Regions from separate parts of the Vibrio atlanticus genome, predicted to be linked through region 2. Evidence: predicted binding sites of a transcription regulator. Region 2 holds the regulator's gene; each other region holds the start of a gene.

Region 1 (8,058 bases), 1.6 Mb from region 2:
AGTATCAACTAAGCACGGTATGGTTAAAACTGACCACATCTTGTTTATCACTTCAGGTGCATTCCAAGTGGCTAAGCCATCGGATCTGATCCCTGAATTGCAAGGTCGTCTGCCAATCCGTGTTGAACTTGAAGCACTATCAGCACATGATTTTAAACGTATTCTGACTGAACCAAAAGCGTCTCTGACTGAGCAATACATCGCTCTGATGAAAACAGAAGAAGTTAGCATTGAGTTCACTGAAGATGGCATCAACCAAATTGCTGATGCAGCATGGCGTGTGAACGAAACCACAGAAAACATCGGTGCGCGTCGTCTACATACCGTCATGGAACGCCTAATGGATGAGATTTCATTCGACGCAACAGACCGAGCAGGCAGCAAATTGGTGATTGATGAAGCTTACGTAATATCTAAGCTTGGCGAGCTCGTAGAAGACGAAGACCTAAGCCGCTTCATCCTGTAGCACACCAAACTCCAACTTATTGCTCTATCTCAAAGAAATAGCAGCTAATAAGCGAATTCAAGGCCCACTTTCGAGTGGGCTTTTTATTACCCGAAAAATGGGCGTATACTCAAATCACAGTATGAAACGAAGACTTACAAAGAATTAGACCTACGATGAAACAATCTCTACTGATTTGGCTTGATGCCGCACGCCCAAAAACTCTGCCTCTAGCACTTGTCTCTATTCTTACAGGAAGTAGTTTAGCGTTCGCTGGTGGTCATTTTTCTTTATCAATCGCACTATTGGCTTTTTTAACCGCCACTCTATTACAGATTCTGTCGAACTTAGCCAATGACTATGGCGACGCGGTAAAAGGCACAGACAACGAAAACCGTCTAGGGCCAACACGTGCAATGCAATCTGGCGCGGTGACCGCGAAAACCATGAAGCAAGCGATCATCCTCAACATCGTATTTACCATGCTCGCTGGGCTGATTCTTATCTTTCATGCCTTAACCTCGATTGAGAGTATTTTATCTTTCATTGCGTTGGGCGTATTAGCCATTGTTGCAGCCATCGCTTACACCGTCGGCAATAAACCTTATGGTTATATTGGCCTTGGCGACTTATCGGTATTTATTTTCTTCGGTTTGTTAGGCGTTTCAGGGACTTATTTCTTACACACTGGCCATGTTGAACCAAGCCTGTTTCTGCCTGCACTAGGCTGCGGATTGATGGCGGTTGCGGTACTCAATATCAATAACATGCGTGATATCGAAAACGACAGCGAATGTGGTAAGCGCACCATGGCGGTTCGCCTAGGGCAACGCAAAGCCAAGCACTATCATTTTGCACTGCTTGGGCTCGCCCTTGCCTCTTTCGCTATTTACCTACTGATTCAAGAAAAACCGGTCTGGATCAGCCTGCCGTTTGTACTAAGCATTATTATTGTTTATAAGCACGGTAAGGCCGTTTGGGAAACCGAAAAGCCAGCGCAGATTGCACCAATGATGCCCGTGATAGTGAAATGTTCACTGGTCACTAACCTATTGTTTGCAGGGGTTGTCGTAGCTCAAACTCTATTGAGTTAAATGAGACTAATCATTGCAAAGGGATCAAGCACCGATATACTCAAAGTAAGCTCATTGTTCAAAAGGTATACTAATGGAATACAACACTTCAGCACTGTGCGACATATATTTGGATCAAGTTGATGTCGTGGAGCCAATGTTCAGCAACTTCGGTGGACGTGCATCCTTCGCAGGACAGATCACGACATTAAAGTGTTTTGAAGACAATACTTTAATTCGCTCCGTATTAGAACAAGATGGTTTGGGGCGTGTGTTGTTAATCGATGGTGGCGGCTCACTGCGTAAAGCGCTGATCGATGCTGAGATTGCCCTACTTGCTGAAGACAATGAGTGGGAAGGTATTGTGGTTTACGGCTGCGTACGCGAAGTCGATGAGCTAGAAGACATGAATCTTGGTATTCAGGCTTTAGCCTCTATTCCTGTGGGTGCAAGCCAAGAAGGTGTCGGCGAATTGGATGTACCTGTGAACTTTGGCAGCGTGACCTTCTTACCGGAAGATTACCTCTATGCAGACAACACTGGCATTATTCTTTCGGCAGAGCCTTTGGATGTAGAACTCGATCTGGATGTTGAAGAAGAAGAGGCAGAGTAACTCACTCAGCTTCAAATAATAAAACAAGCCATAGAACACAAAGCATAAGAATACAAACGAAAACGCCCGCTACTGAGTAGCGGGCGTTTTTTTAAATCTGAAGAGTCGATTACTCTACGTCATCCATTTTACCAAGAAGGTTACGGATGCGATCTTGCCATGCTGAATGCTCTTCCTGCATTTGCTGAGTTTTTTGCTCTAGCTCGTGACGGCTTGCTTTAAGCTCACCAGCTTCTGTTGCTAGTGCTTGTTTCTCTTCTTTAAGCTCTTCCACTTCCATTTGAAGAAGTGCAATTGTATCTACTGCTGTTTGAATTTTTGCTTCTAGCTGCTCTAGTACTTCAAAAGACATTCTGGCCTACCTTTAAGTTATCCGTTTGATGGTGAAGGTTCACTCCACTTATTTCCCCATTCTACTCAGCAGAGCAAGGATAAACACTCAATATATTCGATATTTTGCGCCATTCGATGAAAAAAACAGCGCTTTTTACCGAATATTGACGTGAGTGATTACCGCCACAAGGGCAAACCGATTATTTTGATGAATAATAACTGTTTTCCACTGCGAATTGATCGAGAGCAATCTCCAAAAAACAAAAAAGCAAACGTTTCCTTTGGGATATGGTAAAATTCGCCGCGAAATTTCTATTCCCCCTTTGATAATTTTGGAGTCCGCATGAAACGCGATTTAGCAATGTCATTCTCTCGTGTCACAGAAGGTGCAGCACTAGCTGGTTACAAGTGGCTTGGTCGTGGCGATAAAAACGCTGCAGATGGCGCTGCTGTAGAAGTAATGCGTAGCCTACTAAACAAAACCGAAATTAGCGGTGAGATTGTTATCGGCGAAGGTGAAATCGATGATGCACCTATGCTATATATCGGTGAAAACGTCGGTGTGGGCGGCGATGCTGTCGATATCGCCGTAGACCCAATTGAAGGGACTCGCATGACAGCTATGGGTCAATCAAATGCATTGGCGGTATTGGCTGCAGGCGAAAAAGGCAGCTTCCTTAAAGCGCCTGACATGTACATGGAAAAATTGGTTGTTGGCCCTGGCGCTAAAGGCGTGATTGACCTAGAGCTGCCACTAACAGAAAACCTAGAAAACATCGCTAAAGCATTAGGTAAAACACTCGATACGCTAGTAGTAACCACACTGGCTAAGCCTCGTCACGATCAAGTCATTGCCGACATGCAAGCCATGGGCGTTCGTGTATTTGCTGTGCCAGACGGTGATGTTGCTGCTTCTATCCTAACGTGTATGCCAGACAGCGAAGTAGACGTAATGTACTGCATCGGCGGCGCGCCTGAAGGTGTCGTTTCTGCTGCTGTTATTCGCGCACTCGACGGTGACATGCACGCTCGTCTTCTTCCTCGTCATGAAGTAAAAGGCGATACAGAAGAGAACCGCAAGCACGGTGAGCTTGAACTAGAGCGTTGTGCAGAAATGGGCGTAACGGCAGGCATCGTCTTGAAAATGGAAGACATGGCACGCAGCGATAATGTTGTATTCTCGGCAACAGGTATTACTAAGGGTGATCTTCTAGAGGGCATCACTCGCACAGGCAATATCGCAACCACAGAAACTCTGCTTATCCGTGGTCGCTGTCGTACGATTCGCCGCATCAAATCTATCCACTACCTAGAGCGTAAAGACCCAGAAGTAATCGGTCACATCCTGTAGACCTAAACTAGCTCTAACAGAAATGTTCCAAGGCTGATACCAAGTATCAGCCTTTTGTTTTATTAGTGCACCAGAATCTCACCATTTGCTGTCGCTAGAGTAAAACGCTGTCTATATAGTAAATCCCCATCAATATAGTAAATGGTTTGCTTTATAAACACCTTGCCTCATAATAGTGAGGTTGATGAGGTAGGGATAGTATGAAAACAAGCGACAAAATCTTACAGACCATTAAGCGTCAAGGCGCGGTAACCGCGAAACAACTGTCAGAAGAGTTTGGCATGACGACAATGGGTGCAAGGCAACATCTGCAAAGTCTGGAAGATGACGGTATTCTCGCGTTTCATGATGTGAAAGTAAAAGTGGGTCGCCCGACTCGCCACTGGTCCCTGACTCAACAAGGCCATAGCCAGTTTTCAGACCGACACGGTGAACTCACTATTCAAGTAATTGATGCCGTAGAAAATCTATTCGGTAAAGAAGGGTTGGCTAAGGTTGCTGCCGAGCGAGAACAACACACTTTGAAGCAGTATCAATCTGCACTGTCTGGCTGTGATTCGCTCATGAGTAAGCTTGAAAAACTCACACAGCTTCGCGAAGAAGAAGGCTACATGGCTGAACTTCAAGAGTATGATGAGCACTACATCTTAATTGAGAACCACTGCCCCATCTGCAAAGCAGCAACTCGTTGCCCTAGCCTATGCCAATCTGAGCTCAATGTTTTCACTGAACTGCTCAAAAATGAGTGTCATGTAAGCCGCACTGAACACATTATTGCCGGCGAGAGACGCTGTACTTATACCTTAACGCCCACGCCTTTATCGTAATACCAAGCGCTAAGGGCTAGTCCCAACCCACCGATTCCGTCTCAATATTGAGAAAATGAGAATAGATTAAAATTTGTACAAATTTATTTCTTAAGCTTAAAGCATATGAAACACGCTTAATGCTAAGGAAGGAATCATGGCACAGCCACAGCCAAATCAAAAACTGCCCCCCTTTGATGAACTGGTCCAACTCGCCAAAAGCGATCCGAAAGCATTCAATCAATTCAAACACGAAATGTGCGAACAGATGATCTGTTCGGCCTCAGAAACTATGCGAGACAGGCTACGCGCTCAGCAAAGTCACATCGATTTGGTGGTCGGTCGCTGTAAAAACCCACATCATGTTAATGTCGTGCTCATGCAAGAGCTTCGTTGTCAGGTCTGTAAATTCCAAGAAGCACTCGAAGGTCGCTGTAGTTTTGAAGAATCTAAACCTGAAAATGTCGTGCCTTTCAGGCCGAATACTGAACCCAAAATGTACTAAAAGTAGAAAAGTAGAAAAGTAGAAAAGTAGAAAAGTAGAAAAGTAGAAAAGTAGAAAAGTATCAAAAAGAAAAAAGGGAGCGCAATGCTCCCTTTTTACTGATGAATTATCCAATCTTTAAACTGGATCTTCACCGTAATCATTACGGCCTTCTGTGCCTTTCAACAAACCACACTCAATCAGAATCCATAAGCCACACACTAACGCTGCAACGGTCGCAACCATATGGATTGGCGATACCGGCTCAGTGGTAGTCGCAGCCATTGGCGAAGCCAAACGACCCAGTACTAGGGGCACATTTAGTAGTAACCAGTAATTCGACTTATTGCGGTCGTGCCAGCGCTTAGCGGTGACCGCAAGATCTGGGATCACTAGCAGCAATAGGAATACTGGCAGTAGGATGTAAGAGTAAGCAGGGAACAACACAGAGATACCAGAAGCAAAACCAGTAATCGCTATGTAGTAGAAAATATTCCAAATCCAGTAAGTCTTACGACCAATTCTCCCTTTGAAAGAGAGCAGTAAATCTTTCATCGACATCTTAAAACACTCAAAAATTAATACGCTACCAAAAAGTTAGCAGCAAATAGTTAGTGAATCACTTTTAGTTAGTTGATTATTTTTAGCTAGTTAATCACTTTCTGAAAGCAACTTTTATCCATATCCCGTATGTTGACCGTTAGGCTACGGATATGGCTTGCCTGTTCTTGTAAGGTTTGCATTAACAAACGCGACAATTCTCTTTTCTGTTCTTCAGTACGTCCAGAAAGTAACTCGAAGCTAATATGAACAAAATCTACATTGTCCTCTTCATCACCGACCAACCAGTTATGACAGCGTAGTGAACGAGACTTCACAGAAGGTACATCAAACAAACCACAGTTTAATGTAACTTGATGAAGGTCTTCCAGTAAACCTTGGATATTCACTCGCTCATCCACTGAATTTGAGTACTCTAGAACTAGATTCGGCATTATTACTTCCTATTGTTAACGCAATCGTTTGTCCCTTAATAGCAACTAACGATGAAAAATCCGAGAAGTTAGCTATTATTCTGTCTGCCGGATCACTGATATTTGCTCAAAATCTACTCTGACCATTGAGTAAGATCCAAGAAAGTCATGACCACAGTCATGATCTGTTGATATTATTCTGTTATATTATTTCGTAATAAAGTTTACTTTTTTACATTCGATTTATTTAAATACTTTGGAGATATTCCTATGCGTCATCCTGTAGTTATGGGTAACTGGAAACTAAACGGCAGCAAAGAAATGGTTGTTGATCTACTAAACGGTCTTAACGCTGAACTTGAAGGCGTAACAGGCGTAGACGTAGCAGTTGCTCCACCAGCACTTTTCGTTGATCTTGCTGAGCGTACGCTTACTGAAGCGGGCAGCGCTATCATTCTAGGTGCTCAAAACTCTGACCTAAACAACAGCGGTGCATTCACTGGCGACATGTCTCCAGCAATGCTTAAAGAGTTCGGCGCATCTCACATCATCATCGGTCACTCTGAGCGTCGTGAATACCACGCTGAGTCTGACGAATTCGTTGCTAAGAAATTCGCATTCCTAAAAGAGAACGGCCTAACTCCAGTTCTTTGTATCGGTGAATCTGAAGCACAAAACGAAGCAGGCGAAACTGTTGCTGTATGTGCTCGTCAACTTGACGCTGTTATCAACACTCAAGGTGTTGAAGCTCTTGAAGGCGCTATCATCGCTTACGAACCAATCTGGGCTATCGGTACTGGTAAAGCAGCTACAGCTGAAGATGCACAGCGCATCCACGCTCAAATCCGTGCACACATCGCAGAGAAATCTGAAGACGTTGCTAAGAAAGTTGTTATCCAATACGGCGGTTCTGTTAAGCCAGAAAACGCAGCAGCTTACTTCGCACAACCAGACATCGACGGTGCTCTAGTTGGCGGCGCAGCACTTGACGCGAAAAGCTTCGCAGCTATCGCTAAAGCAGCAGCTGAAGCAAAAGCTTAATTTAAACTTCACCGTTTAGATTAGATGAAAGGTCAACTTAGGTTGGCCTTTTTTGTGCCTGCCGTTTGTGAAAACTCAAACGACAGGCACAAAAAAACCGCTGAACAATCAGCGGTTTTTAATATTTTTTAAGCGAACGCTAAGCTTGGCTTAGAATAACTCTTCTGCAACGCGGAACAACTCAGAACGGTCTGGGTTCTGCATGTTCTCGATACAGTCGATGATATCGTGGTGAACAAGAGCTTCTTTCTCGATACCAACACAACGACCACCTTGACCTTCTTGAAGAAGGTGAACGGCGTAGTTGCCCATACGAGAAGCTAAAACACGGTCAAATGCAGTAGGACGACCACCACGTTGAATGTGACCAAGAACGGTTGCGCGAGTCTCACGACCTGTTGCCGTTTCAATCTCTTTAGCCAGTTCGTTCGCGTCCATCATTAGCTCAGTTAGAGCGATAATTGCGTGCTTCTTACCTTTCGCAATACCATCTTGGATATTGCTGATTAGCTGATCTTTATCTAGGCCAGTCTCAGGTGTAATGATGTACTCACAACCACCCGCGATTGCTGACATAAGCGTAAGGTCACCACAGTGACGGCCCATGATTTCAACAATAGAAATACGTTGGTGAGAAGAAGACGTATCACGTAGACGGTCGATTGAATCGATAACAGTGTTAAGCGCAGTTAGGTAACCGATAGTGTAATCAGTACCCGCGATATCATTATCGATTGTGCCTGGAAGACCGATACATGGGTAACCCATCTCAGTCAGTTTCTTAGCACCCATGTAAGAACCGTCACCACCGATAACAACAAGTGCTTCGATACCGTGCTTCTTAAGGTTCTCGATGCCTTTCTCACGAACAGCCACGTCTTTGAACTCAGGGAAACGTGCAGAACCTAAGAAAGTACCACCACGGTTGATCACGTCAG
Region 2 (8,058 bases):
CGGCATTCAAGAAAACGGCGGTACCCGGCAACATACCGATTTGGCTAGTAATATAGTAACGACTCACCGACATCGGTGTTAGACCCATCAATAGATTGATAAGGAAAAACGGGAAAACAGGAATTAGACGTAGCGAGAATAAGTAAAATGCACCGTCTTTTTCAACGCCCTTATTGATGGTAGCTAACTTGTCGCCAAACTTGGTTTGGATCCAGTCACGTAACAAGTAACGGCTACTTAAGAAGGCGAGGGTTGCGCCAATAGCGCTCGCGAAAGACACCAGCAGTAAACTGTTCCAAAACCCAAACAGCGCTGCGCCTAACAGCGTAACAACGGCGGCGCCAGGAATTGAGAAAGCCGTAATCATGACATACGCGACAAAGTAGATAGCGGCAGCGGCAATGAAATTGCTCTCGATGTAGTCATTCAAAACAGCTTGCTGGGCTTTTGCATTTTCAAGCGTTAAGTACTGGCCGAAATTGACGCCTAACAAGATGATGGTTATGACCAACACAATACCCAATATCATTTTTTTACTCATTGATACTTCCTCTAAATTTTCAATGCATACCATTAGTTTTTCAATGTATACGATTAGTATAGATAGACAGGCAAAGCATAGAATAACTTTCACCAGATATAAAAAAAGCCGCAAAAATGCGGCTTAGTTATCTAGATAGTTTGCACTGACAATGTTAATTGACGTGATTGATAAGCTCTTCACGACGTTGCTGCGGTATAACAGACCAATGTGTACCATTGATCGCGCCTTCTAGCGCCCATAACAGTTCAATACTGACAGAAGACGCGTGCGATTCTTTGATGGCGTTAAATGCGTTTACAGAGCCAGATTCATATAAACGTTCTACAGAATCGATCCCTGCCTTTTTCAACATCCGCTCGGTGGCGAGTCGAAGGTTAGGCAGATCTTTGAGTCGAGTTGGTTTAGCAGAAGATTGTTCAGCTTTCTCTTCTTTAGCAAAACCTAAAGACGTAGTCGCAAGCTGCAAGATTTTCTCTTGGTCTTGCCATAAGCCTTCAGGTAAAGCGAAATATTTAGTAACGACAGGAAAACCACGTTTTTTGTAGACGTACGGTTGAAATCCTTGTTGTTCGAATTGTTGCGTTGTGCATTTGTCAGCTCGTATATGCAACTGGTCATTCACAACCAGGGCAAACATAGTGTCATCAGCAAAAAGCCCGAATCCACCAAACATTGAGCGTGACTTAATTTTTCCTAGGGGCTCAAATAATTTCATTGAGTCCTTTAGTATCGGTTTATCCATGTTATTTATCTCGGTGTATTTGAACTACGCCACCAAATAAGCAGGTCCGAGAGATTAGCAAAATGTTGCAATTAAATTGTCAATAGGCTGTAAATTACTAAAGTATTAGTAGTTACTGCATTTTGCCATCGGTAACCCCGCTACCATACCAACGAGTGGTTTAGGCCGGAAGCTTTGCGTCCCACTTTTTCAAGTGGTTTGCCCTGTGCGTGACTGGGTTATTAGAATAAAGTTTTTGTTGAATTAGGCTCACACTTCTTATTTCAAAATGTGATGTTGCTTCAATTAATGATCTTTGAATTATGCATGCAAGTGCACTTTGTTTGTTGAAAAAAAAAACGCACCTAAAGGTGCGCTTGATTAAACTAAACTCATTACATCAATTAATTTAACGTTTTAACTGTACTTCGCTCAACAATTTCAGGGTGCATTTCGAAGACGCGTTTCTCGTGGTCTTTGTCTTTTATACGCTCTAGTAGTATTTCGAATGCATTTTTACCAACACGGCGCTTAGGTTGGTGAACCGTCGTTAACGGTGGAGAGAAGTATTCAGCCAATTCTATGTTGTCGTAACCGATCACTGAGATATCTTCAGGAATACGAATGCCTTTTTCTTGTAATCGACTCATCAGTCCTAATGCCATCGTGTCGTTAAAACAGAATACTGCGGTAGGACGATCTTTCATCTCAATGATTTGGTCAGCAGCAATCACAGCTGTGTCACATTCAAAGTTGCCTTCGATGATCATATTTTCATCGGCAGTAATCTTCGCTTCATTGAGTGCGCGCTTGTAACCTGAGATGCGTTCAACACACGCTGCTTTGTCTAAGTGGCCACTTAAACATGCAATCTTGGAGTGACCGCGCTCAATGAGGTATTTGGTTGCTAGGTAGCCACCTTCTTCAGAGTTATCGATGATCTTATCAGCCTGAGAGCTTTCAGGGCCCCAGTCCATGATAACTTTAGGGATGTCTGCGTGACGGTCTAACATCTCTCTTAGTTCTTCAGTCAGGTCAGAACACATAACTAAGATGCCATCTACACGTTTCTCTGCAAGCATTCGAATGTAGTCACGTTGCTTTTCGTAGATACCGCCCGTATTGCACAAGATCAAAGTGTAACCTTGACGGTAGCAGTAGCTCTCAACACCATCGATAACTTCAGAGAAGAATAGGTTAGTTGATTGAGTCACTAGCATACCGATGGTGCGTGTTGTATTGCACTTCAAACTACGAGCAACGGCACTTGGCGCATAGTTCAGTTCGTCTACGGCTTTGTTTACTTTTTCTTGAGTCGCTTCAGCAACAAAGCGAGTTTTGTTGATTACGTGAGAAACGGTTGTTGTTGATACGCCGGCTAAGCGTGCGACATCTTTTATAGTGGCCATGTTTTTATCCTATTAGAAGCTACTTTCCCAAAGTACGGAATGAAGTAGCCGTTAAGCTACCTAACTAAGAGCTTAAATTTGTAGGGCTCTTTGGGTACTAAAGTGCTAAAAAACAAAAAACCGCTATTGAGCGGCTTGTCTTAACACCGAAATGCTCTGAACTTCAATAAGTGTAGCATTTCGTGAATGTTTCATATTTTATCGTTTGCGGTCACAATTTTAGACTGACTAGAAATTACTCGCAATAAAATTCACCCAGAAATCCGGGTGAATGGTCACAATTCTATTGAATTTATTTATCGAGTCGTCAAAAAAAGCTTATTCGCCCGCTAGGTATTGAGTGTCTAATTTACAGAATGCCAATAGCAGAGATGAGACTGAAGCGTAGAAACCGAATGTGTCAATGTCATGACATTTAACGTTGAACTTTGGTACCCAAGTAAGCAGTTGCTGTTCGATAAATTGCTGTTGAACAGCGAAGGATTTCTCTAGTTCTTCTTCAAGTTCAGTTTCGTTCGAACGAATGATTAGATTACCTAGGAAATCGAGTTCGATAGCAATGTGGTCAGCTGGCTCTTTTAGGTCTTGGTTAACCACTAAGTTGTGTTTAGCCATGATCTCTTCCATATCTTTTGCTGGCTTATCGTTCAAAAGGCCAGTCTGGCCGATATACATAGAAGCGTAAGGAAGTGCGCCATGTTTATCAGTCTTTAAGAATAAGTCACAGAAGTCAGCAGACAATTCTAATTGAGCATCTTCACGTGTTTGTAGACGGTTTAGCGCATCCACTAAGCTATCAATCGCCGGCTTTAGTGTTTCATTTTCACCTAAACCAGTTAGGAAAGAACGAATTTCAACAGAGTGGTAGTGATCGAGTTCTTCTTGAGTGAGCTCTTTAGCGAACAAGCTTGATAGCCACCAGTATATTTCTGCTCGTTGTTCGTTGAATGCTTTCGTATCTTTCATTTCTTAGATCCTGATTTAGTCTTGTGGTGTGTGTATACCTAGCATCGTCGAGTGATTTGGGTATAGGCACACCAAGGCTGAATAACAAGGTTATTTGCGAAACGCAAAGTTACTCGTTAGTAGTAATGCCTATATTGAATTGCGATGGGAGACAAATAGCAAGGTTTAAGATTGTCTTGTATCAAAAAAAAATCATGTTTCTGGCTTTTATCTTCTGTAGTACTAGAATTGTTACGAGTTATGAATAGAATGGTCACTGAAACTATTAAATAAGAAAAGTGGTGTAGATGAGCTATCACGTATTAGTCGTAGAAGATGATGTGGTAACCCGCAGTAAACTGGTTGGATATTTCCAGAACGAAGGTTACACAGTGAGCGAAGCTGAAAGCGGGGCTCAAATGAGAAAAATGTTAGAAGAAAATAACGTTGACCTCATTATGTTAGACATCAACTTGCCAGGCGAAGATGGATTGATGCTAACTCGCGAATTACGCAGTCAATCAGACATTGGAATAATTTTAGTTACTGGACGCACGGATAGCATTGACAAGATCGTTGGCCTTGAAATGGGCGCAGACGATTACGTTACTAAACCCTTCGAACTTCGCGAGTTGTTGGTTCGAGTTAAAAACCTCTTGTGGCGTATTTCGGCTGCTCGTAAAACTGCAGCGGTTGCGGTAGAACAAACAGAAGACGAATCTGTGGTTCGTTTTGGTGAATGGACGTTTGATATACCTCGCCGTGCGTTAAGCAAGAACAGCGAGCCGGTGAAATTGACCAAAGCTGAATATGAACTATTGGTTGCACTCTCTTCTTACCCTAACCAAGTATTAAGCCGTGAACGTATTTTGAATATGATCAGCCATCGAGTAGACGCGCCGAATGACCGCACTATCGACGTGTTAATCCGTCGTATGCGTGCAAAAATGGAGTTTGACCCTAAGAACCCACAAATTTTTGTGACGGTTCACGGTGAAGGTTACATGTTTGCTGGTGACTAATTTTCCGTGGAAAGCTGGTTTCAGTAACGATACTTGAACGTAAAAAAACCGAGACATCAATGATGCCTCGGTTTTTTTGTTACTGAACTTTTTAATTGTTTATTATCGGAGTACTGCTCTCGACAGGGTCATTACTTGTGTCTAGCCAATCTCGCAAGCTTTGCCAAACCAATCCCATCGTCTCATGCCAATAGCGCTCAGTCTGCTCGAGATAGATAGCCTTAGGCATATACTTATTCCATGGTTCAACAATGCCTTCTTGTGCAAGGTAGTTGGTTGGTGCTGGTAATGGTTTCATGCCCGCGGCATTGAATTCATTAAGGGCGCGAGTCATATGGCTAGCTGATGTCACGAGCACCATTTTCTTATTCTTAACAAATGCAGCGGCTTGGCGAGCTTCTTCCCACGTATCTTTCGCAGTTTCAAGCAGAATGATATCGGGTTTTGCCACGCCGAGTGCTAGCGCTACTTTAGCCATCATTTTTGCGTTGCTCACCTCAGTGCCTGCGCCATAACCAGACAAAATGAGTTTAGCTCCAGGGTAAAGACGTAAGATACGAATCCCTTCACTTAAGCGCATCAGACCGGTGCGGCTAAGTTCTGATGTTGGTGGGATTTGGTCATCAACAACGTGACCACTTCCAAGAACCATAATGTAATCGACGGTATCATCGATAGGTAAAAAAGCGGTGTGTTGCCTTTCCATTGGCATTAAAAGTTGACTAGAAACAGGCTGGAAAGCGATTAGGAAAATACCACAGAGGGCTGAAAGGGTAATTAGGCAACCTGTCTTCCTTTTTGCAGTAAACATCACTAGGGCTAAACCCAGAAAAGCGAGAATTAACATTGCTGGCAGTGGCATCAGTAACGAAGACACTACTTTTTTCAGCTCAAACATATCCGAATAGTCCGAAAAAACATCACTTAGTAGTAAAAAGAGACATCGCCTCTTTATTCCTGAAATTCCTGTGACAGAATAGCAGGCACGATAGGACATAATAACTCAAGTAGCCGTGACTGAAGACCGTAATTTCGACGATATTGCCCACAAATTTGCAAAAAACATATACGGCTCTGACAAAGGAGAGATCCGTCAGTGCATCGTATGGGAAGATTTAGAACAAGCTTTGAGCAAGTTTGAGCAATCCGCTTCGCCGTTGCATGTGCTTGATGCCGGTGGTGGACTTGCACAGATGTCACAAAAAATTGCGACACTAGGCCACAACGTTTCTTTGTGCGACCTCTCTTCTGAAATGTTGAAGCTCGCAGAAGAAAGTATCAGCGAAGCGGGTTTGCTCGATCAATATCGATTTATTCATTCACCGGTACAAAAAGTGGCAGAGCATCTCGAAGAGAAAGTCGATTTTGTGATGTTTCATGCCGTAATGGAATGGTTAGCAGACCCTAAACAGGCACTTGATTTATTGTTGGAACAAGTAAAACCCGGTGGTATTGCCTCGATAATGTTTTACAACCACCATGGTTTAGTCCTGAAAAATGTGATTTGTGGCAACATTCCTCATGTATTGAATGGGATGCCACATCGAAAAAGGTTTAAGCTGCAACCACAAAAAGGCTTGAAGCCTGAAGAGGTTTATCAATGGATAGAAGACGCTGGTCTAGATATCTGTGGTAAATCAGGTATTCGCTCTTTCAGTGACTACATAGGTAATATGGAGTACATGGGCGATTACCAATTTGAAGATGTGTTGGAACTAGAGAAACAGCTATGTCGCCAAGAGCCATATCTGTCGCTAGGCCGTTATATTCACGTTTGGGCTCAAAAACCTGCGCAATAACAGCGGTGAATGTGGTAAAAGAAGCCACAACATGCGCTATGCCATCGTAAGAAGCCGCGTCATAAAGAAATAGGCGTCATATCTAATACGTTCGATATGACGAACAACAGTAACAGGAACCACAATGAGTGAAATGACTCAAACTGCCGAAGAGCAGCCAATTGATGAGTTGGTGGGCTGGGTCAAGCAGCATGATTTTTCATTAAACTTGCCACCAGAGCGCTTAGCATTTTTGATTGCTATCGCCGTACTAAGCAATGAAAGGTTCGATGAAGAGTTGGGCGAGGGTGAACTGCACGATGCATTCACTATTGTCACTCGACTGTTTGAAGATACTGGCGAAGCGTCTGCGTTTCGTGCCAACAACGCTATCAATGAGTTGGTTAAACAGAAGTTGATCAGCCGCTTTACCAGCGAAATCACAGATGGTGCAAGCATTTATCGCTTATCGCCATTGGCGATTGGTATCTCAGATTATTACTTACGTCACCGCCAGTTTTCTAAATTAAAACTGTCTATCCAGCTTTCTATGGTTGCCGATGAAATGGCAAAAGCCATTGAAGCCGCCCAGAAAGGTGGAACTCCAGGGCATTGGAGAAAGAATGTTTACGGCGTGCTCAAGTATTCTGTTGGCGAAATTTTTGATCAGATCGATCTCAACCAGCGGGTTATGGATGAACAGCAACAAACCGTCAAGCAGCAAATTGCGGATCTGTTAAATAAAGATTGGCGAGAAGCAATCAACAACTGTGAGTCTTTGCTATCAGAAACCTCAGCCACGCTAAAAGAGTTGCAAGACACCTTGCAAGCGGCGGGTGATGAACTGCAAACCCAGATTCTTGATATTCAAGAAATTGTTTATGGTGACGATGAGCTCGAGTTCGTTGGCGAAACCCTATTTGGTTTGCAAATGAAGCTAGACCGAATCACTAGTTGGGGCCAACAAGCGATTGATTTGTGGATCGGCTACGATCGCCACGTGCATAAATTTATCCGTACCGCGATCGATATGGATAAAAACCGTGCCTTTAGCCAACGCTTGCGTCAGTCAGTCACTGACTACTTTGATGCGCCTTGGTTATTGACCTACGCAGACGCAGAAAAACTCACGGATCTTCGCGATGAAGCACTTGTGCTCCGTGATGACGAAGTGATGGGGCAAGCCCCAATCGACGTAGAATACGAAGAATTTGAGCAAGTGAACGATCTACTTTCAGAACGAATCGCAGATATGTTGAAAGCTCACAAACAGCAAGGTGCGCCAATTGATCTTGGCCTTGTGCTGCGTGATTACCTCGCAGCGCACCCTCGCACACACCATTTTGATTTAGCCAGAATTGTTGTCGACCAAGCCGTTCGCTTAGGTTACTCAGAGTCTGACTATCAGGCTATTCAGCCAGATTGGCAGGCAATCAACGATTTCGGTGCAAAGGTACAAGCAAATGTCATTAACAAGTACTGATGATTACATGCCAGAGAAACTGGTAAAAGCGATAGCGAACCCATTGTTTCCTGCGCTAGATAGCATGTTGCGTTCAGGCAAGCATGTTTCAACAGAAGACCTCGATAACCATGCGTTGCTTTCTGATTTTGAAGTTGAGCTTCAGCATTTTTATCA
Region 3 (8,058 bases), 240 kb from region 2:
TTTCCTTTCGATAGGTTGGGGCGGTATTGGCTTATTAGCGGTCGTCATGCTGGTGGCTCGTCCTTTGAGCGTGTGGATCAGCGGGATCGGCACGGATCTTACTTCAGCAGATAAATGGTTTTTGAGCTGGATGGCACCTCGCGGGATCGTTGCTGCCGCAGTTTCTTCTCTGTTTGCTATCAAACTTCAAGAGAAGCAATTGATTGAAGGGGCTGATCTACTGGTGCCAATGGTGTTCTTGGTCATCATCGGTACGGTTGTGATTCAAAGCCTTACCGCAAGTTGGTGGGCGAGAAGGTTGGGTGTGACTCAAGAGAAAGCGCAAGGGGTTATCTTCTTTGGTGCGACTCATTTTTCACGCCAGTTTGCCAAAGTGCTGGCGACACACAACATCAACAGTGTGCTTGCTGATACAAACTGGGAGAGCATTCGCTTAGCGCGTATGGATAATCTGAATGTTTATTTTGGTAACCCAGCCTCAAATCACGCAGAAAATAATCTGGAATTGGATGGGATAGGGCGCGCGATGATCGTCTCGCCTTATCGTCAAACCAACCCATTAGTCAGTATGCATTATCAAGATGAGTTTGGTGAAAACAAGGTGTTTGAGCTTGAATCGACAGAAACTAAACACGAAAGGCATTCAGTGAGTCGAGATGGTAACAGAAGCCTGTTTTCGGAAGGAATTACCTATTCCAAGCTTAATTCCTTGATGGCTCAAGGCAGCCAAATTAAGAGCACGGGATTGACCGATGCGTTTGACCTTAATGAGTTTAACGCGCTGTATCCTAAAGCGATTCCACTCGGTGTGATGACTGGTGGTGATTTCCGTTTAGTAACACAAGGTTCTGATTTGGAAAAACTCATATCAACGGAGTGTGCGATCATTAGTTTATTGCCGCCTTCTGAACAGACGGAAAAAGTCGAGATACCAGATAAGTAGCAACGAGCACTGCATCAGAAGCGAATTGCCTGATTCAAAAACGAATAGCTAAGTATCAAAAAAGCCGCAACGTTCATCACGTTGCGGCTTTCTAATTCTGCTCTAGCTTGTTTTACTCTAGGGCGAGGCAATTCATGCCAACGGTATTACTATCGAAGCTGTCATTGCGGACTATTTCGAGTGAAACTGCTCACAAGCGATCATTGTGTTCTCAATTAGGCTTGCTACAGTCATTGGACCAACACCACCCGGAACTGGTGTGATGAAGCTTGCGCTCTCTTTCGCGACATCGTATTCAACGTCGCCAACGAGTTTGCCAGATTCCAAACGGTTGATGCCTACATCGACCACAACAGCACCTTTCTTAATCCAAGCACCAGGAATGAAGTTAGGCTTACCAACTGCTACAACAACAACATCTGCTTGACGTACATGACCCTCAAGGTCTTTGGTGAAGCGGTGACATGTTGTCGTTGTACAACCGGCTAGAAGAAGCTCTAACGTCATTGGGCGACCTACGATGTTTGATGCGCCAACCACAACCGCGTGTTTGCCACGTAAGTCGATGTTATAACGGTCAAGCAGCGTAATGATGCCTTTAGGCGTACAAGAGCGAAGCTTAGGCATACGCTGAGCCAAACGACCTACGTTGTATGGGTGGAAGCCATCAACGTCTTTTTCCGGCGTGATGCGCTCAAGAACTTGAGTGCTATCAATACCAGCTGGTAGGGGAAGTTGAACAAGAATACCGTCAATCTCCGGGTCTTCGTTCAGTTGGTCTACCAGTGTTAATAATTCGTCTTCTGTAGCAGTGGCTGGCAAGTCGTAAGATTTAGATACGAAGCCAACTTCTTCACATGCTTTACGTTTACTTCCTACGTAAACCTGAGAAGCAGGGTCTTCACCCACTAAAACAACCGCTAGGCCCGGAGCGCGTAATCCAGCTTGAGTGCGAGCTTTTACACGAGCCGCAACTTCAGAGCGAACCGTTTGAGAAATTAGCTTTCCATCAATATTTTGAGCAGTCATGAATTTCCTTAGTATTGATATTCAAGTTAGTGGCTGATGTTTTTGGCGCATTATTCCAGAAAATCTTTTTGATTACCATCAAGCAAACGTTTGCTTTGTTCTATTTTCCAACACTTATAATTCTATTGCACTTTTTTTACTCACTTGGATCAGAATGTTACATAAAGCCGTTGCTTTACTGATTCGAATTCGTATAATCCTTCCCTGTAGCGCGCCCTTAGCTCAGCTGGATAGAGCACCTCCCTTCTAAGGAGGTGGTCGAAGGTTCGAATCCTTCAGGGCGTACCACTATTTAAAGAAACCCGATAACTCTCTGAGTTGTCGGGTTTTTTGCATTTCAGAACGACTTAATCGATCAAAACCATGTTTTGTATTTCGATGCCTCTGTCTTTTGTCTTTTGCTAAACGGCCACTAGCTGTGGGGTATATCTAAGACCTAACATACTGCACCCATCTTCCAAATAACCGTCGGTGACAACGTTGAATCCGAATTTACCATAGTAGTCTTTGAGATGTGCTTGTGCCGAAATAAAAATTGAACAGTCAGGGTACGCCTCGCGGGTTGCATCAAAGCTTACTTGCATCAGCTGATTACCAATCTGTTTACCTCGATAATCCTTTGCTACGATCACTCGCCCGATACAAACATCATCTGCATCAGAATCGAGCAGAGGGAGAACATCTACGGGGTATCCAAGCTTCTGAGCCATAATTCGACTGTAAGCTACTAGTTGCCCGTTCTCATAACCCATGACGTGATAGGTTTCTGGATGGCTATCTTTGCCGTCTAGATCACTATAGGGTGTGTTCATATCGACGATAAAAATATCGACTCTTTGCTGTAAGAAATCATAGAGCTCTTGAACTGACAGCTCCGAAAACTTTTTAACTCTCCACTCGATCATCACTTTTCTCCTTATTATTTTGGGCTACAACATAGATAGTATTCAAACCGAGTTCATTAACCTTTGTTAACTGGCCATGAAACTATTCAAAATCACCACTTTAAAGCACCACTCATTTCCCCTCGTTATTCATTTCATTCGGCTCATGTAATAGAAAGTTAAAATTGTTGGTTTTTTGGGGTTTACATCATTTGGTAATAAAGCCAATATGAATTCACGAAGAATAGACAAGTAAAGCTGTTAACCCGTAGGTTTAGGAATCAAACCTTCTGCTCAATGGCTGATTTAGAGGAAGTAATGGCAGGAAACAGTATCGGACAACATTTCCGCGTGACTACGTTCGGAGAAAGTCACGGTATCGCACTAGGATGTATCGTAGATGGGTGCCCACCAGGATTAGAAATTACCGAAGCAGACCTTCAAAGAGATTTGGATCGTCGTCGCCCAGGTACTTCTCGTTATACAACGGCTCGCCGTGAAGCGGATGAAGTAAAAATCTTATCAGGTGTATTTGAAGGCCAAACTACGGGTACTTCTATTGGTCTATTGATTGAAAATACAGACCAACGCTCTAAAGACTATTCCGAAATTAAAGACAAGTTCCGCCCTGGCCACGCTGATTATACCTACCATCAAAAGTACGGTGTGCGTGATTACCGAGGTGGTGGTCGCTCTTCTGCTCGTGAAACGGCAATGCGTGTTGCGGCAGGTGCGATTGCGAAGAAATACCTTAAGCAAGAATTTGGTGTTGAAATCCAAGCTTATCTTTCTCAAATGGGTGGTATCTCAATTGATAAAGTGGATTGGAACGAGATCGAAAACAACGCTTTCTTCTGTCCTGATGCCGACAAAGTACCTGAATTTGACCAACTGATTCGTGATTTGCTAAAAGAAGGCAACTCGATCGGTGCGAAGATTCAAGTAGTTGCGACTAAAGTGCCTGTAGGCCTTGGTGAGCCAATCTTTGATCGTCTAGATGCAGACATCGCGCACGCTCTAATGAGCATCAATGCGGTGAAAGGTGTTGAGATTGGTGATGGCTTCGATGTGGTTAATCAACGCGGCAGTGAACACCGTGATCCATTAACTCCAGAAGGCTTCAGCAGCAACCATGCTGGCGGTATCTTAGGTGGTATTTCTACTGGCCAAGATATTGTGGCAAGTATTGCACTTAAGCCAACATCAAGTATTACCGTTCCTGGTGACACTATCACCAAAGACGGTGAAGCAACGCAGCTAATTACTAAAGGTCGTCACGATCCATGTGTTGGTATCCGTGCGGTGCCTATTGCTGAAGCGATGCTGGCTATCGTGTTGCTTGATCACTTACTACGTCACCGTGGTCAAAACTTTGGTGTGACAACAGAAACGCCAAAAATCTAGTTCTGCTTCGTTTTATTCAGAACAGATTTGAAACTGATTTGAGAGAAATCAAAAAGGGTTGCTTCGTAATGAAGCAACCCTTTTTATATTCTGCGTCATTGAGAATATATTATACCAATCACAGTAAGTAAGTGATCAAAAATAGCGCAGGGAAAAGGCTTGAGAACAAGGCAGAATTTTTCGATAAGTAGTTATTCTACAATCAAAAATTCTAACGCAGTTATCGAACGTTTTAGCAAGCTAGGGTGACCAGTTATTTACTACGATTGGTATTACCTAATGCACAGAGCTTTCCGGATCAAGCTGGAACGAAGGCAAGCGCCATTTGAATCTCACTGCTGCCATGCGCAGTAAATAGCCTACAACCAATGTCACGATCGTCGCGGTCACATCGTTTATGCCTAGTTCAAGAAGACCTAAGTACAAGCCTGAAGCGACAAGGGCGACAGATGCGTACAACTCTTCATGCAAGACTAGTGGCGTTTGACGACAGATAAGATCGCGCAGCAGGCCACCAAACACGCCAGTCACTAATGCAGACACCATACAAATCATTGGGTGCAGACCCATGGTCATCGCTACCTTAGTACCAATGATACTAAATACGATAAGCCCCAACGCATCCAAACGAATGAACAAGCCTTTTAGCTTGATTACCCATTTGGCTAATCCCGTTGTGATAACACCAGCAATACAAGTGATCGCCAGATACTGGGGGTTTTCAACCCAGCCTAAAGGGTAATGGCCGAGTAAAATATCTCTTACTGTACCTCCGCCAATTGCCGTTGCACTCGCAACCAGCATTACACCAAACCAATCCATTTTTTGTTTGCCAGCACTGAGAGCACCGGTCATGGCTTCTGCCGTGATGCCAATGATATACAAAACACTTAGTAGCATTGCTGTAGCTCTATAATTTAGGTCTATAAATTGGAGTCTTATAGGCCATAGGGATATAAAAATGAAGCGCGAGTGTAGTAGTAAAAACGCAGATTGACGAATGAATATTTGTACCGTGAATAGGCATTTCAGATTAGCTAAACTAATCATTCACCTCAAAGTGGTGTAATCTGGGATCAGCAATCGATTGTCATCGTAAAGTATTATGATGAACCTAATGTCATTGCCAGTGATAGGGCTTTACCGAGTGCTTAAAAAAACGCAAAATGCCCCAGTTCTTTTTACTTAAATTTGATCTTATGACACACCAATACCCAGACATCATCGACATTTTCAATCAAACCTTTTTCGAGAGCTTCAATACTAAGCTAGAACTGGGAGCGGACGAGCCCATTTACCTGCCAGCCGATGAGGAGATTCCTCATCACCGTATCGTTTTTGCTCGTGGCTTTTATGCTTCAGCACTTCACGAGATAGCGCACTGGTGTGTGGCTGGTCCTGAGCGTCGCTTATTGGAAGATTTTGGTTACTGGTATGAGCCTGATGGCCGAACTGAGTCGGTTCAAGCTGAGTTTGAAAAAGTGGAAATTCGCCCACAAGCGTATGAATGGATCATTGCGACCAGCGCAGGCTTTCCTTTTAATGTTAGCTGTGACAATCTACACGGCGATTTTGAGCCAGATCGTTTGGCTTTTATGAACAAAGTACACAGCGAAGTCATGGGTATCTTTGAAGCTGGTCTGCCGCCTCGCGTGAAAATGCTCTCTGAAGCATTACGCAGCTTCTACGATGTAGAACCTTTATGTACTAGCCAATTTATTGTGAAATAAGAGAATATTATGATTATCGAATTTGAAGAAAAACTACTTGAATTAATTGATGCTCGCATTGAAAACGCATCAGATGATGAACTGTTTGCTGGTGGTTACTTACGTGGTCATATTTCTCTTTCAGTAGCTTCATGTGAAGAAGACGGCATTGAAGACGTAGCAGAAGTTAAATTGCGTATTGAGAAGAGCCTAGAAGACGCACGTTCTGAATTGACGCCAGCCGATCGTACGATCGTTAATGACCTTTGGGTTGAGCTGCAAAACCAAGCTTAATTTTAGTCGTTTAGCATTATTCGTCTAGCGCTATTCGCTCACAATTCTCCCTCCTCATTTTTGAGCGAACCAATAATTTGAGACTCATTCGAATTTTTTGAATGAGTCCGTTCAATCCTTGTGATGGTTCCATTTTCTGACTACGTTATTCTAATCCCACTTAACGGAATCACAGAAAAGGTCACATCATGAAAGTTATCGCATTCGGCGCAAGCACCAGCTCTACCTCTATCAACAAAACTCTAGCAACTTACGCAGCTAACTTGATTGAAGGTGCTGAAGTCAAAGTTCTAAACATCAACGATTACAACGTTCCTATGTTCAGTGAAGACACTGAAAAAGAGATTGGCCAAGCGGAAGGTGCTCAAGCATTCTTACGTGACCTAGCAGAAGCTGACGCATTTGTTATCTCTTTCGCTGAGCACAACGGCCACTACTCAGCGGCGTACAAAAACCTATTTGACTGGGCGACACGCATTGAGCGTTCAGTATTTGGCGAGAAACCTGCGGTTTACTTAGCGACATCACCAGGCCCTGGTGGCGCACAAACAGTACTTGGCGCAGCAACTGGTTCGGCTCCGTACTTTGGTGGTAACGTTAAAGCATCGCTTTCAGTGCCTAGCTTCTACGATAACTTTGATTTTGAGTCTGGTGCTATCAGCAACGAAGAGATCGCCCAACAGATTAAAGACGCGGTTGCTAAGCTGTAAATACTGCTCCGTTTAGAACATCAGTTTAGATCAACACGAACAACAAGAAGCCCGAGTGACATAATGTCGCTCGGGCTTTCTAGCTTTTAGCCTTTAGTTTTAGATATTTCTGATATTCAGAAACTTCAGATGTTCAGAATAGCTGAACTAGAAACTATGAATTTGATTTAGAGTGCTTGTCTGCAACCCATCCAGCCGTTAATGCTTTGCCTTTACGCAGTCTGCGCACCCACATTCTGCTTGGGTGAATTGCCTCAAGCACATCGACAGGTAAGGGAAGCGGATCGCCACAAATTTGCGATGCTAACACTTCAGCTAATAATGGCGCAGAGCTCAAGCCACGTGAGCCTAGCCCGATAAAGCAGTATAGGTTAGGGAAGCTTGCTACCGTTTGAATATCATCAACAGAGTGACGTTGCGGGTTGAAGTTATGCAGGTCTTGGTACTGTTCTTTGATTGATTCAAAATCGCCAACGTTTCCGACAAACGGAAGGTGGTCACGGCTTACGCTTCGGATACCTTGGCGCGCTAAATTGTCACTGGTGTCGACATCTTTTGTCCATGCTTGATCTGGTAGCGACCCATGTAGGCGCTCACCATTATGTTGCTGAACCTCAATATCAAACTCTTGGTCGATATTGGTCTTGTCGTAGTTCGCGCCAATACAGTGGTGACCATTATTTGGATTCTGTGGCGTCAAGTAACCATCAAAACACAACACCGTTTTTAGTTGACTGAGGTTTTCTGTAGTCGGAATATGACTCACTTGCCCTTTAACTGGCGTCAGAGGTACAGGGCGAGTTTGTTCAAACTGAGTGAATTTGTGTCCGTTCGCGACAACTACTTGGTCGTGTTTGGTTTGAATCTCACCTTGAGGTGTCTCAAGTGTCAGCAGCCATTGTTGTTCAGCTTCGAGCCACTCAAGTTTAGTTACTTGGTGTTGATAGTGCGCGCTCACTTGGTTGGTTTCTTCTAACTTACCAATCAAACTTTGAGTCAGTTGGAGAGGGCTTAACCAACCTCCCAGTGGAAAGTAGACACTCTCTTTATCGACTGGTAAGCCAATCTTTTCATTGGCTTGCTCT
Region 4 (8,058 bases), 1.1 Mb from region 2:
TAGGCTGGCTCTATACCCCGATGATGGTGAACAACAACCCAATCATATACAAGGGCTGCTGACTTCTCTAACAGATAGAAAATACAGTTTAAAATCATTATTAGATGTGTACTTCGAAAGGTGGGAAATCGAGAATAGTTATGGCGAGATTAAGCATGACATGCTTGACGATGAAATTCTGCTCCGCAGTCAATCTGTAGAGGGTGTAGAGCAAGAGATATGGGGTATCCTTATCGCGTATAACTTAATCCGCCTGGAGATTAGCCGAATAGCAAAAGAGGCTGAAGTCTCACCACTTAGGATAAGCTTTACGATGGCACTTCGAGATATTCAAGATGAGCTAATGTGGTGTGCTATCGCCTCCCCAGGTTCGGTTCCCAAAAAGCTGCGAGCTATGAGAGAGCGAGTGAAACGTTATATTTTGCCCGAAAAACAAAAACGGCCCAAAGATAGGACCGTTCGTTTTAGTAAGACTCGCTACACTGTGCGATCTAAACACCTTAAATGATAGGTGTTGCCTCAAAAGAGGGGCTTGCTACAAAAATATCACTTTAAATTGGACGTTCGCTTTTGGCTAAGCCCGAGCAGATGGTTGTGTTAGTCCAGTTGAGGGCCTGCCGCAACCAGTGACTTACCTTCAGCGTTGTCTGTGTACTTATCAAAGTTGTTGATGAAGCGCTCTGCTAGATCTTTCGCTTTGCTTTCCCATTGCAGAGGGTCAGTGTATGTATCGCGTGGGTCAAGAATCGCTGGGTCAACATCGTGCAACGCTAGTGGTACTTCTAGGTTAAACATAGGGATAACCTTAGTCTCAGCTTGGTCGATTGAGCCATCTAGGATAGCGTCGATGATGCCACGAGTATCTTGGATTGAGATACGTTTGCCAGTGCCATTCCAACCGGTGTTCACTAGGTAAGCTTCAGCGCCAGCCGCTTCCATACGCTTCACAAGTACTTCAGCGTACTGAGTTGGGTGAAGAGTTAGGAATGCCGCACCGAATGCCGCAGAGAACGTTGGTGTTGGTTCAGTAATACCACGCTCAGTGCCCGCTAGTTTCGCAGTGAAGCCAGATAGGAAGTGGTACTTCGTTTGTTCTGGAGTCAGTTTAGAAACAGGTGGTAACACACCAAATGCATCCGCAGTCAGGAAGATAACCTTTTGAGCGTGACCGGCTTTTGATACTGGCTTAACGATGTTGTCGATATGGTGAATCGGGTAAGAAACACGAGTGTTCTCGGTTTTTGAGCCGTCATCAAAATCGATAGAACCATCGCCACGAACCGTTACGTTTTCTAGTAGCGCATCGCGACGGATTGCATTGTAGATTTCAGGTTCTGCTTCTTTAGATAGGCGAATGGTCTTGGCGTAACAACCACCTTCGAAATTGAAGATACCATCGTCATCCCAACCGTGCTCATCATCACCGATTAGCTCACGTTTAGGGTCGGTTGAAAGGGTTGTTTTACCTGTGCCTGATAGACCGAAGAAAATCGCCACATCGCCTTCTTCACCGACGTTAGCACTACAGTGCATTGAAGCAATGCCTTGCAGAGGAAGTAGGTAGTTCATCATTGCGAACATGCCTTTCTTCATCTCACCGCCGTACCAAGTACCACCGATGATTTGAACGCGTTCTGTTAGGTTGAAAGCAACGAAGTTTTCAGAGTTGAGACCCTGCTTTTCCCAGTTAGGGTTAGTTGTTTTAGCACCGTTCATTACCACGAAATCAGGTTCGAACGTTGCTAGCTCTTCGTCTGTTGGACGAATGAACATGTTCTTAACGAAGTGCGCTTGCCATGCTACTTCAGTGATAATACGTACACTTAAGCGCGTATCAGGGTTAGCACCACAGTAGCCGTCAATGACAAACAGGCGCTTGCCAGATAGCTGAGTTGTCACAAGCTCTTTAAGCTCACTCCATACTTCAGTTGTAATCGGTTTGTTGTCATTTTTGCCTTGATCTGACCACCACATGGTATCGCGCGTGGTGTCATCTTTAACAATGTACTTATCTTTTGGTGAGCGGCCAGTAAAGATACCAGTGTCAACCGCAACAGAGCCTAGTTCCGTTACTACGCCTTTTTCGTAGCCTTCCAAACCTGGCAGTGTCTCTTCAACGAATAACTGCTCGTAGCTAGGATTACGAAGAACTTCAGTAACGCCAGTCAGTCCGTGCTTAGTTAGATCAATTTGTGCAGCCTTAGTATGTTCCATAACGGTCATAGGTGCTCCTTGTAGGATATTTTGTAGGGATTTTGTATTAATTTTTTATTGTTATCTGCTCACCATGCTAGCAACGAGGCTCGGGGGAAACAGGGATATAGCTCAAAAAATATCCATATTAACCATGGGGTTTTAAGCGCCTCATCACATATTGGCCTGACTAGTCTATCCTGTACGCAAACCTTTGCGCTAGAGGAGAGAACATTATTAATTGATTAAAATTAAGAGGTGATTTTATTACGAGATGTTACGGAGTTTGCGCTATTTTGATCACAAAAAAGGCCAGCGTTGCGCTGACCTTTTTGGGGTAAATTACGTGTTTTTGGTACGCCGTAAATTAATGAACCGTATTGCTGCCTTTATCTGCCGCTTCTGCATACAGAGCATCAACATCATTCTTGTCGAACGAGTAGTTTGTGCCACAGTAATCGCAGTGAAGAGCAACGCTGCCTTCAGTGCTAAGAATGTCGTAGATCTCTTCTTGAGCGACAGTAATGATAGCGGCACCGCTTCGGTCACGTGAACAACCACAGAAGAATTCAACCGGTTGTGGTGTGAACAGTTGTACTTTCTCTTGGTTGTACAAACGGTAAAGCAGTTCGTTTGCTTCTAGAGTGAATAGCTCTTCATTTTTAACTGTGTCAGTTAGCTGCTCTAGGTGCTCGAAGTCGTCTGGCGTACCTGTGCCGTCTGGCATCACTTGTAGCAACATACCAGCAGCGTGTGCTTTACCTTCATGCTCGCCCGTGCGCAACCATAGACGTGTCTTTAGCTGTTCAGAGTTTGCGAAGTAACCTTCAAGGACTTCAGCTAAAGTGTCACCTTCAAGACCAACGATACCTTGGTAACGCTCACCTTTCTTAGGATCGATAGTGATCACTAGGTGACCTTTACCTATTAGATCGTGCAGGCCAGCGTCGTCGGCAATGTCACCATCAAAGCGAGCAACGCCACGGATCTTCTGATCGTTATCGCCATTGATAACAGCGAGAGATACAGGGCCATCACCTTGCAGTTGCATGGTGATAGAGCCTTCAAACTTTAGAGTCGCTGTTAGTAGCGTCGTTGAAACCAGTAGCTCACCCAACAGCTTTTGTACTGGCGCTGGGTATTCCTTGCTAGAAATAATCTGTTGGTATGCTTCGTCCATCTGTACCAATTCACCACGAACTGATAGGTCTTCAAATAGGTAGCGATTTAAAACATTACTTGTAGACATTGGGTTGGCCATTTGGCTATTCCTTCTAGCTTATTGAGTCTTGAACTTGATGATGTCACGACGTTGCTTTTTATCTGGGCGACGTTCTGGTGCTGGGCTATGAGCGTTCAGTTTACGTTGTGTTGCAAACTCTTCTCTCTTTGCCAAGCTCTCGGTGGTTTCTTCATAGAGGGTTTGAGCTATAGGAGCTCCACCACGATGGGCCGAGATTTTCTCGATTGTCACCGTCTTTTCTTCATTACCTTGGCGCAGGGTAATCACTGCTCCAAGTTCGACAATTTTACTTGGCTTGCTGCGCTGACCATTATAGTGGACTTTGCCACCATCGACCATATTGCGAGCAATAGACCGGGTTTTGTAAAAACGAGCTGCCCACAACCATTTATCGAGTCTGACAGCTTCATTAGTAGTTTTCATATAGGGCTGTGCCTTATTAAGTGAGAAATGAATGCGGTTTAACTGTAATGAACAGTGCGCAACATGCTTTTAATTACATTAAGTAGAAGCTTAAAGTGGAGGCGGTTGGCATTTTTTTCAAGTCATAATACAAAATAGCCATGTAATGCCGCTTTATAGATTTGCTATGATATAGTTCAGGATCTTATGCTTAAATAAGCTTGGTATCGAACGAATGAATAAAAAAGCTGAAAGTTTAATGATTTGCAGCATTTGTCGTCATGAAAAGGGGCAAGGAAAGTGAACTTTTTAGAGCTCAAGAATCGCGCAGGAAATTCTCCTGTGTTGAGCCGCTTATTAGAAAATGGATTTGTACTTCAGCAGAAACTAAGCCTAGCGATGTGTTGTATGTTGATTGCAGCTTCCGCATGGATTTTAGGACAGCTTGCATGGTTTATTGACCCTGCTGAGCAAGCCGTCGTGCCTTGGAAAGCAACAGCTTCATCGTCTTCTACTCCTCAATCGACCCTTGATATCTCTTCTTTGCAGCGGAGCAACCTTTTTGGTGCCTATAACCCAACCACGCCTGTTGTGGTTGAGCAGCAAGTTATCCAAGATGCACCAAAGACACGATTAAATCTAGTTTTGGTAGGTGCAGTCGCCAGTTCTAATCCAAAGCGGAGCTTAGCTGTGATTGCCAATCGCGGTACGCAGGCGACCTACGGAATTAATGAAGAGATAGAAGGCACTAGAGCTAAGCTTAAAGCCGTATTAGTCGATCGTGTGATTATTGATAACTCAGGTCGAGACGAAACCTTGATGCTTGAAGGTATTGAGTACAAGCGTTTAGCTGTCTCAGCCCCTGCGCCACCTCGCGCTTCTTCTTCGGTTCGTGGTAATAACCCTGTTTCAGCAGAACAGAAGCTAGATGAAATTAAAGCGAAGATAATGAAAGATCCGCAACAAATCTTCCAATATGTTCGACTGTCCCAGGTCAAGCGCGACGATAAAGTGATTGGTTATCGAGTGAGTCCAGGCAAAGATTCAGAACTTTTTAACTCAGTAGGGCTCCAAAACGGAGATATCGCGACTCAGTTAAATGGGCAAGACCTGACAGACCCCGCTGCTATGGGCAACATATTCCGTTCTATCTCAGAGCTGACAGAGCTAAATCTCGTCGTCGAGAGAGATGGTCAACAACATGAAGTGTTTATTGAATTTTAAAACTTTGCGTCTAACGAAGGACGAAAGTGTAGGAGAAGTACGTGAAGCATTGGTTTAAGAAAAGTGCATGGTTATTGGCAGGAAGCTTAATCTGCACACCCGCCGCCATCGCGAGTGATTTTAGTGCCAGCTTTAAAGGCACTGATATTCAAGAGTTTATTAATATTGTTGGTCGTAATCTAGAGAAGACGATCATCGTCGACCCTTCGGTGCGCGGAAAAATCGATGTACGCAGCTACGACGTACTCAATGAAGAGCAATATTACAGCTTCTTCTTAAACGTATTAGAAGTGTACGGCTACGCAGTCGTTGAAATGGACTCGGGTGTTCTTAAGATCATCAAAGCGAAAGATTCTAAAACCTCGGCAATCCCAGTTGTTGGCGACCGTGATTCGATCACAGGCGACAGCGTTGTGACACGTGTTGTGACGGTTCGTAATGTCTCGGTTCGTGAGCTATCTCCTCTGCTTCGTCAACTGAATGACAACGCGGGCGCGGGCAACGTGGTGCACTACGATCCTGCAAATATCATTCTAATTACTGGCCGTGCAGCCGTTGTTAATCGTTTAGCCGAGATCATCAAACGTGTAGACCAAGCGGGTGATAAAGAGATTGAGGTCGTTGAACTAAAGAATGCTTCCGCCGCGGAGATGGTGCGTATAGTCGATGCACTAAGTAAAACCACAGATGCTAAAAACACCCCTGCCTTCCTGCAGCCTAAATTAGTTGCCGATGAGCGTACCAATGCAATTCTTATCTCAGGCGACCCTAAAGTACGCAGTCGTTTAAGAAAGTTGATTGAACAGCTTGATGTTGAAATGGCGACTAAGGGTAACAACCAAGTTATCTACCTTAAATACGCAAAAGCGGAAGACTTAGTCGATGTGCTGAAAGGCGTGTCTGACAACCTGCAATCAGAGAAACAAACATCAACCAAAGGCAGTTCATCGCAGCGCAACCAAATGATGATTTCAGCTCATAGTGATACTAACTCGTTGGTGATTACCGCACAGCCAGACATCATGAACGCGCTGCAAGACGTGATCGCTCAACTCGATATCCGTCGTGCTCAAGTGTTGATTGAAGCCTTAATTGTTGAAATGGCAGAAGGTGATGGCGTTAACCTAGGTGTGCAGTGGGGCAACCTAGAAACGGGTGCCATGATTCAGTACAGCAATACTGGTGCATCGATTGGCGGTGTGATGGTGGGTCTAGAAGAAGCAAAAGATAAAACGGTTGATCGAGTTGTAACTCCAAGTGATGGATCGAAACCCTATACGGTGAAAGAGACGGAAAAGGGTGACTATTCAACGTTAGCATCTGCTCTTTCTGGCGTTAATGGTGCAGCAATGAGTGTGGTCATGGGTGACTGGACAGCGTTGATCAGTGCGGTAGCAACCGATTCAAACTCAAACATTCTGTCTTCTCCAAGTATCACTGTGATGGACAACGGCGAGGCTTCATTCATTGTGGGTGAAGAGGTGCCCGTTCTAACTGGTTCTAAAGCAGGTTCAAGCAACGATAATCCATTCCAAACGGTTGAACGTAAGGAAGTGGGCATCAAGCTTAAAGTGGTACCACAAATTAATGAAGGTGACTCGGTTCAGCTAAAAATAGAACAAGAAGTGTCGAACGTATTGGGTGCGAATGGTGCGGTTGATGTGCGTTTTGCAAAGCGTCAGCTAAATACGTCAGTGATTGTTCAAGACGGTCAAATGCTGGTGTTGGGTGGCTTGATTGACGAGCGCGCACTAGAGAGTGAATCTAAGGTACCGTTCTTGGGTGATATTCCAGTGCTTGGACACCTGTTCAAATCAACCAGTACTCAGGTTGAGAAAAAGAATTTAATGGTATTTATCAAGCCAACCATCATCCGTGATGGCATGACAGCAGATGGTATCACGCAGCGTAAATACAACTTTATTCGTGCTGAGCAACTGTACAAGGCTGAGCAAGGCTTGAAACTGATGGATAACGATAATATTCCAGTACTCCCTAAGTTTGGCGATAGTATGAATCATCCTGCTGAAATCCAAGCCTTCATCGATCAAATGGAAACAGAATAATGGCTGAATTGGTAGGGGCGGCACGTACTTATCAGCGCTTGCCGTTTAGCTTTGCGAATCGCTACAAGATGGTTTTGGAGTATCAGCACCCGGAGCGCGCGCCGGTACTTTATTATGTTGAACCTCTGAAATCGGCGGCGATCATTGAAGTGAGCCGTGTTGTGAAAAATGGCTTCACACCACAAGCGATAAGCGCAGACGAATTTGATAAAAAACTGACCGATGCTTATCAGCGTGACTCGTCGGAAGCTCGTCAGCTAATGGAAGACATTGGTGCCGACAACGATGACTTCTTCTCGTTAGCGGAAGAGCTGCCACAAGACGAAGATTTGCTTGAATCAGAAGACGACGCACCGATCATCAAGTTAATTAATGCGATGTTGGGTGAGGCGATTAAAGAAGGCGCTTCGGATATTCATATCGAAACCTTCGAAAAGTCACTGTCGATCCGTTTCCGTATTGATGGTGTGCTGCGCGATGTATTAGCACCAAGCCGTAAGTTGGCTCCGCTGTTGGTTTCGCGTGTCAAGGTTATGGCTAAGCTGGATATTGCGGAAAAACGCGTGCCACAAGACGGTCGTATTTCTCTACGTATCGGTGGCCGAGCGGTTGATGTGCGTGTATCTACCATGCCTTCTTCACACGGTGAACGTGTAGTAATGCGTCTGTTGGACAAAAACGCCACTCGCCTAGATCTACACAGTTTGGGTATGACGGCAGAGAACCACGAGAACTTTCGTAAACTTATTCAGCGCCCACACGGTATTATCTTGGTTACCGGTCCTACGGGTTCGGGTAAATCAACGACCTTGTACGCTGGCCTGCAAGAACTCAACAGTAACGAACGCAACATCCTTACCGTTGAAGATCCAATCGAATTTGATATTGATGGTATTGGTCAAACACAGGTAAACCCTAAGGTTGATATGA

What was found. Region 2 encodes PurR, which represses purine synthesis genes. Its sites were predicted from a motif close to TNANGNAAACGTTTNCNTNA; they were not measured.
Region 1: a site for PurR is predicted at 2,729-2,748, ahead of glpX (class II fructose-bisphosphatase). Genes of this name have one in related genera too.
Region 3: a site for PurR is predicted at 2,051-2,070, ahead of folD (bifunctional methylenetetrahydrofolate dehydrogenase/methenyltetrahydrofolate cyclohydrolase FolD). Genes of this name have one in related genera too.
Region 4: a site for PurR is predicted at 2,396-2,415, ahead of pckA (phosphoenolpyruvate carboxykinase (ATP)). Genes of this name have one in related genera too.

Annotation. Positions count from the first base shown of each region.
Region 1 is NZ_AP025460.1:3,174,705-3,182,762, forward strand. It holds gene hslU (HslU--HslV peptidase ATPase subunit) at 1-466, shown strand, start outside; gene OCV30_RS14340 (1,4-dihydroxy-2-naphthoate polyprenyltransferase) at 622-1,539, shown strand; gene rraA (ribonuclease E activity regulator RraA) at 1,613-2,131, shown strand; gene zapB (cell division protein ZapB) at 2,241-2,483, opposite strand; gene glpX (class II fructose-bisphosphatase) at 2,808-3,815, shown strand; gene OCV30_RS14360 (helix-turn-helix transcriptional regulator) at 4,016-4,642, shown strand; gene OCV30_RS14365 (DUF3135 domain-containing protein) at 4,779-5,126, shown strand; gene OCV30_RS14370 (DUF805 domain-containing protein) at 5,244-5,666, opposite strand; gene OCV30_RS14375 (5-carboxymethyl-2-hydroxymuconate Delta-isomerase) at 5,753-6,100, opposite strand; gene tpiA (triose-phosphate isomerase) at 6,350-7,120, shown strand; gene pfkA (6-phosphofructokinase) at 7,271-8,058, opposite strand, start outside.
Region 2 is NZ_AP025460.1:1,256,009-1,264,066, forward strand. It holds gene OCV30_RS05755 (TVP38/TMEM64 family protein) at 1-541, opposite strand, end outside; gene OCV30_RS05760 (TfoX/Sxy family DNA transformation protein) at 696-1,286, opposite strand; cyclic di-GMP riboswitch class I at 1,414-1,499, opposite strand; gene purR (HTH-type transcriptional repressor PurR) at 1,670-2,674, opposite strand; gene torD (molecular chaperone TorD) at 2,993-3,640, opposite strand; gene torR (two-component system response regulator TorR) at 3,928-4,641, shown strand; gene elyC (envelope biogenesis factor ElyC) at 4,733-5,539, opposite strand; gene cmoM (tRNA uridine 5-oxyacetic acid(34) methyltransferase CmoM) at 5,655-6,440, shown strand; gene mukF (chromosome partition protein MukF) at 6,565-7,902, shown strand; gene mukE (chromosome partition protein MukE) at 7,883-8,058, shown strand, end outside.
Region 3 is NZ_AP025460.1:1,015,721-1,023,778, forward strand. It holds gene OCV30_RS04720 (cation:proton antiporter) at 1-943, shown strand, start outside; gene folD (bifunctional methylenetetrahydrofolate dehydrogenase/methenyltetrahydrofolate cyclohydrolase FolD) at 1,115-1,972, opposite strand; tRNA gene OCV30_RS04730 (tRNA-Arg) at 2,184-2,260, shown strand; gene OCV30_RS04735 (GNAT family N-acetyltransferase) at 2,374-2,877, opposite strand; gene aroC (chorismate synthase) at 3,175-4,260, shown strand; gene OCV30_RS04745 (trimeric intracellular cation channel family protein) at 4,537-5,160, opposite strand; gene OCV30_RS04750 (elongation factor P hydroxylase) at 5,460-5,990, shown strand; gene OCV30_RS04755 (YfcL family protein) at 6,000-6,263, shown strand; gene OCV30_RS04760 (NADPH-dependent FMN reductase) at 6,452-6,973, shown strand; gene mnmC (bifunctional tRNA (5-methylaminomethyl-2-thiouridine)(34)-methyltransferase MnmC2/FAD-dependent 5-carboxymethylaminomethyl-2-thiouridine(34) oxidoreductase MnmC1) at 7,128-8,058, opposite strand, start outside.
Region 4 is NZ_AP025460.1:106,636-114,693, forward strand. It holds gene OCV30_RS00470 (IS4 family transposase) at 1-508, shown strand, start outside; gene pckA (phosphoenolpyruvate carboxykinase (ATP)) at 598-2,223, opposite strand; gene hslO (Hsp33 family molecular chaperone HslO) at 2,561-3,454, opposite strand; gene hslR (ribosome-associated heat shock protein Hsp15) at 3,473-3,859, opposite strand; gene gspC (type II secretion system protein GspC) at 4,139-5,062, shown strand; gene gspD (type II secretion system secretin GspD) at 5,104-7,128, shown strand; gene gspE (type II secretion system ATPase GspE) at 7,128-8,058, shown strand, end outside.